2 linked regions of the Runella sp. SP2 genome follow. The protein of the gene in region 2 interacts with the protein of the main gene of each other region in a pairwise test. Links are inferred from orthologs where the notes say so. Each region holds a gene or a part of one and is shown on either strand. Other genes may lie near its edges.

Evidence for each region. The genes of interacting proteins can lie anywhere in the genome.
Region 1: the proteins of dnaB (region 2) and dnaA interact in binary tests that used the Escherichia coli proteins (3 or more experiments, as listed by UniProt). The link is inferred for Runella sp. SP2 from one-to-one orthologs.

The regions. Positions count from the first base shown.
Region 1 is NZ_CP031030.1:1,321,102-1,323,966, forward strand. The notes cover bases 26-2,840. They hold dnaA (chromosomal replication initiator protein DnaA), read right to left. Parts: upstream 2,240-2,840; coding sequence 812-2,239; downstream 26-811. Other genes in these bases: DTQ70_RS05570 (GNAT family N-acetyltransferase), read right to left, coding at 26-819; DTQ70_RS05580 (methylmalonyl-CoA mutase subunit beta), read left to right, coding at 2,478-2,840. In the rest of the region: more of DTQ70_RS05570, read right to left, coding at 1-25; more of DTQ70_RS05580, read left to right, coding at 2,841-2,865. UniProt on the Escherichia coli protein: Plays an essential in the initiation and regulation of chromosomal replication. Binds in an ATP-dependent fashion to the origin of replication (oriC) to initiate formation of the DNA replication initiation complex once per cell cycle.
Region 2 is NZ_CP031030.1:3,020,058-3,023,076, reverse strand. The notes cover bases 24-2,992. They hold dnaB (replicative DNA helicase), read left to right. Parts: upstream 24-684; coding sequence 685-2,301; downstream 2,302-2,992. Other genes in these bases: DTQ70_RS12625 (N-acetyltransferase), read right to left, coding at 2,607-2,992; DTQ70_RS12630 (DUF6916 family protein), read right to left, coding at 2,298-2,594; DTQ70_RS12640 (glycosyltransferase family 9 protein), read left to right, coding at 24-425. Outside these bases: more of DTQ70_RS12640, read left to right, coding at 1-23; more of DTQ70_RS12625, read right to left, coding at 2,993-3,019. UniProt on the Escherichia coli protein: The main replicative DNA helicase, it participates in initiation and elongation during chromosome replication. Travels ahead of the DNA replisome, separating dsDNA into templates for DNA synthesis.

The DNA.
Region 1 (2,865 bases), 1.7 Mb from region 2 along the record:
TTCAAAGTCGAAAATATAGCCCGAGCTGGCGTAGGTTTGAATAAGTTGGTCAATCAACAATGTACGCGCATTGCCTTTACGCCCGACGGGAGAGGCGGCGTTGAACAAATAAATAATGCGCTGGTCGTGGACGGCAAACAGCGCTCCAGCTTCTATTTTTCCATCTTTGAGCGCATAGACAATCCGAGCGGCGTTTTGTTGTCGCAATGCTTCTTCCACCTTGCGTAGTAATTTGTAAGCCGTTTCGGCCACGCCACCCTGAATGTTGGCGGCATGATTTTCTTGAAATAATTGAATGAGTGGGGCAATCTCTCGGCTTTCTTGTAGTTCCCAGCCAAAGTTTTGCGCCCGACGCAGGTTCATCCGACGGTCGGGAGAGTAGCGTTGACGGAGGGTAGGGTAGGGCGTATCTAGCGGAAAAAGGTGCGTGCAGCAGCGTTGACGTTCAAACTGCGGAGGCAATTGTTCTCCTAAAAACCGCCCCGAATAGCTAGAAACGTACCGAAAATGCGTAGAAAGGGCTTCCAAAAAAGCAGTTTGTACCGAGGTAAGCTCGACCGAAGATGTAGTGAAAATCCCTAAAAATTGACAGTAAAACGGCTGTTGGACTACGTTTAACCCCCATTTTTTCTGTACAGGCAGCGGCATGATGGCCTTCCAAATTCCTTCTTCTTCCAGTACCAATGCCTGCCACTGCGGCGAAACCACCTCCAAATACCACGAATAGGCATACACCATCCGCTGAGGGGAAGCCGCAATAAAAGCATCCCAACGGCTAAGGGAGAAAGCGGTATGCGGGAGGAGGTGGATGTTACCCAAAATTACTCCGAATTTTTTGGAGCGCTTCTTTTACTGCTTCATCTTGTTCCATCAAATCGCTGATGGTTTGTACGGCGTGAATGACCGTGCTGTGGTCGCGGCCGCCAAAGTGATACCCAATGGATTTCAACGACAAATCGGTGAGTTCTTTGGCAAAATACATGGCCACCTGCCGCGGGAATACCAACTCTTTTTTACGGCTCTTGCTTTTCAAATCGGCGATGGTCACGTCGTAAAAGTCCGATACAATGTCTTGAATCGTGTCGATATTGACTTCCTTTTCTTCGGTAGAAACAATGTTTTTTAACACGTTTTTGGCCAATTCAAGGTCAATGTCGCGGCGAACAAGCGATGCTTGGGCCATAAGGGAGATAATCACCCCTTCAAGTTCGCGAACGTTGGTGTTGACACTGTGCGCCACGTATTCAATCACACTTGCTTCGATGTAAATCCCCTCGGCTTGGAGTTTGCGCTGAATGATGGCAATCCGCGTTTCAAGGTCGGGCTGTTGGAGGTCGGCCGTGAGTCCCCACTTAAAGCGCGAAAGCAAACGGTCTTGAAGACCCTGCAATTCACTTGGACGGCGGTCGGAGGTCATGATAATTTGACGACCCGATTGGTGCAAGTGATTAAAAATATGGAAGAAAGTATCTTGCGTTTTTTCTTTGCCCGATAAAAACTGCACATCGTCCAAAATCAACGTATCCACCCGCATGTAGAAGTCGGTGAAATCTTGCAGGGTGTTGTTTTTGATGGCGTTGATAAATTGGTTCGTAAATTTTTCCGAAGAAACGTACAACACCGATTTGTCGCCAAAATGACCTTTGATGTGGTTGCCGATGGCTTGTACCAAGTGCGTTTTTCCTAAACCCACGCCGCCATAAATCAGAAGTGGGTTGAACGAAGTAACGCCAGGGCGCTGCGCCACGGCCATCCCTGCCGAGCGGGCCAAACGGTTACAATCTCCCTCAATGTAGTTGTCAAAACTGTAATTGGCATTGAGAAACAAATCCAACTCCGTCGTATCAATCCCTCTCACGGGCGGTGGAGCAGGCTTTCGGGGTTCTGACGCTGCTTTCTGACGGGCCTCGGCGGCTACGGGTGAGTTGGTCGTCGGAACGTGCACCTTAATCGGTGGCTGGCGGTCGGTGCCTGTGTCAACAATGATAGAGTATTCGAGTTGTCCTTCACGGCCAATAGCGAAGTCGAGTGCGCGTCGAAGAACGTGAATATAGTTTTCTTCGAGCCACTCATAAAAAAACTGACTAGGTACTTGTATGGTCAAAGTTTTCCCATCAAGCCGAAAGGGGACAATCGGCTCAAACCAGGTTTTAAAACTTTGCTCGGAGATATTTGCCTTGATGACTTGCAGGCATTTCTCCCATACCTCATCGACTTCGCGGCGTAATTGATAGTTCACTCAACTCTATTTTTTGGACAAAGGGCTGCAAAATTAGGGAAAACTTACGCATAAACAACAAGCAGGAGGTGCTGATTTTTGTCAGAAATGAAGTTTTTTTGCAAAAAATCATGGGTTTTTTGCGCATCTATATCTATATAGCAGCAAATCCAGCACAAGGCTTGAAACGGAAAGTTATTCCATCTATTTTTACCCCATCGTTATAAAATTATTTTTTCTTTAAAAAGTACAAGACTTCATGAACTTACCTCTTTTCTCCGAATTTTCCCCCGCTTCCAAAGAAATTTGGAAACAGCAAACCATTAAAGACCTAAAGGGAAAGGATTTTGAGGCAACCCTGTTGTGGAATACGGCGGAAGGGATCGTGGTCGAGCCTTACTATGGAGCAGAAGACCTTGCAGATGAGCGTTTTGTGGAAATTCAGGCTTCTCAGGCTAAAAATGCAGGTTGGCTCAATCAGCCACAAGTGGAAGTAGGGGAAGAAAAAGCAACCAACTCGCAGCTCAAAGCACTACTTCAAAAAGGAGTGGATGCGTTGACGTTGGATTTGACAAAAAATAAAAAAATAGAACTGACAAAATTGCTCGACGGGATAAAGTTGAGCGAAACACCCGTTTTTTTTCAAA
Region 2 (3,019 bases):
GGTCTGTTCCCAATTGGGAAAAGTTGATTCATTGGTTGATTGAAGACTTGGGCTATACGGTGGTGGAAATTGGGCTAAAAAGCAAAAATTCGGTGAGGAGTACCAAGTACATTGACGCCTGCGGAAAGTATTCGTTATTACAAACGGCGGAAATCATTCGGAGAGCACAGTATTTTATCGGGATAGACAGCGGGCCTGCTCATTTGGCAAATGCTGTAGGTACGTATGGTATATTGCTTTTTGGTAAATTAAATAACTTCGATACGTACATGCCATACTCAGGTGACTATCAAAATGGCCGCAATGCTCGTTTGTTGTGGCAAACGGGTAAAACGTGCGCAGCGCTTGAATACCAATGGGTTCGGGGAGAAATAGAGGTAATTTTGGCAAAAAGTTATAAAGCACAGTTAACCGTTATCAGTTAATCGTTAACCGTGTAGGCTAAGTAATTGTGCAAAATTAAAATGGATACTATCAATCATATAACTCCTTTAACCCCACGCCTTCAGGCTGGGGTGGAAAAAAAAGCCCGCGTAAAGCTCTCATATTGTATCCCCAGCCTAAAGGCGTGGGGTTAAAATAGAATTAAGCGAGTATAAAATTTTAGTAAGTAGTTAGTAATCAGTACAAATAACGGTTAACAATTAACTGTGCGAAGCAATCAAGTAGTTTATTTTGACACAAATGGAAAACGATAAGTCCCATAATTTTCTTCGAAAAGGCACGTCAGGATATGGCTCGCGAGCGGCAAATAATAACCGCTGGTTGGAGTCGGGAGCGGGTGCAGGAAAACTTCCACCTCAAGCACTTGAGCTGGAAGAGGCAGTGCTGGGGGCTTTGATGATTGAAAAAGACGCGCTCAACGCGGTTATTGATATTTTAAAGTCGGACAGTTTTTATAAAGAAGCGCACCAACGCATCTATAATGCGATTATTACGCTCTTTACAAACTCTGAACCTATTGACTTGTTGACGGTTACGACTCAGCTGCGTCAATTGGGCGAGCTAGAAGTAGTGGGTGGAGCACAGTACATTACGGCCCTAACCACCAAAGTAAACTCCGCAGCGAACATCGAATACCACGCTCGGGTGATTGCGCAAGCGTCGATGAAGCGAGAAATGATTTCGGTCGCGTCAAAGATTTTGCAAGACGCATTTGAGGATACGACCGACGTTTTTACCTTGCTTGATACCGTAGAACAATCGCTTTTTAAAATTTCCGAATCCAATATCCGTAAGAATTACGCCGACATGAGCGCGCTCATGACCGAGGCATTACGCGAGTTGGAGCGCCGTCGCGAACAAAAAGACGGTCTGACGGGCGTCCCCTCAGGTTTTACGCAACTCGACCGCCTCACGTCGGGTTGGCAACCTACCGAATTGGTGATTCTTGCCGCTCGGCCAGCGATGGGTAAAACTGCGTTTGTAGTTTCAAGCCTACGAAATGCTGCCGTGGATTTTGGAATGCCCGTGGCGATTTTCTCTTTGGAGATGTCGGCGGTGCAGCTGGTCAATCGTATGATTTCGGCCGAAGCCGAGATTGACAGTGAAAAATTAAAGAAAGGAAACTTAGCCCCGCACGAGTGGACACAACTCCACCAACGCATCGACCGACTGATGCGGGCGCCTATCTACATTGATGACACGCCAGCCTTGTCGATTTTGGAATTACGTGCCAAATGCCGCCGTTTGAAACAACAACACGACATTCAAATGGTCGTGATTGACTACTTGCAGCTCATGCAAGGTGATAGCAGCAAGGGGGCAGGAAACCGCGAACAAGAAATTGCGTCGATTTCGCGGGCGTTGAAAAACTTAGCTAAAGAACTTAATGTCCCTGTGATTGCCTTGTCGCAGTTGAGTCGTGCCGTCGAAACCCGTGGTGGTGACAAGCGTCCGCAGCTGTCTGACTTACGTGAATCGGGCTCAATCGAGCAGGACGCGGACATGGTTGCGTTCTTGTACCGTCCTGAGTATTATGGATTTACGCAAGATGAAGCGGGTAATTCAGTACAAGGAGTAGGAGAAGTGATTGTCGCCAAAAACCGTAGTGGCTCGTTGGATACCATTCAGTTGCGGTTTATTGGTAAATACACCAAATTTGCCGATTTGGATGGTTTTTATGGCGCAGCTTCCTCACCTACGCCATCGTTTAATCCAGAAGCTAGGGCACAAGCGGCGAGTTCGTTTGACAACCCACCTGCTTCGACTGGCGGAACTTTTAAAAGTAAAGCCAACGATTTGGGCGATATGGGGATGAACTTTCCACCCCCAAATCCGCTAGATGAGCCTCCGTTTTAGCTAAATACAACCTCATAACGCATCCCTTTGGCACCAGGGCCGATGGGCACCATAAAAAGTTGTACATCCCCCGCAGTGGGGTGCGTTAAGGTAAAAGTACCCTGCAAGTAGTACTGACGCGTCATGTCTGTCTCAAACTCTAGTGTAAAAGGTTGACGGTAATTGCCGACACCAGTGCTCCACGCAGAAACGCGGGTGAGTTGAGCAGGGTGACTTGTTTCCGACGCAAAATGGATGGTAAAGTCCTGATTTAGATAGGGTTGAAAATCAGTGATTTGTAAGGTATCAATCATTTTCTACAAAAGTTAAGAGGTAGGATCAGGTTTCCATTCGTACAAATGGTACACCGTATTAAATTCTCCGATTTTTTTAAAGCCCAAACGCTCGTACAAATGCAGGGCGGGGTTGTTGTATTCCACATGAATTGTCACCGATTTACTAAGATCAGCTCCTTGGCGAAGCACTGCCTCTAGGAGCTTGCTGCCCAAACCTTGGCCTCGGTAGGGTGGCAGGATAGCAATGTCCATAATACGTACTTCGGTGGGGCTGTACTGCCAATGCACATAAAGCCGTCCGATTGCCTGCTGCTGTTCTGTTTCGATGATTTGTAAGTCTGCGCCTTTGTACAATTCTTGGTAATACTGGTGCTGGGCCATAAACTGCTGGGTCACAAAAGTGCGCTTTTGCGCTTCGGTCCAGTCAGGTACTAGGGCCAATT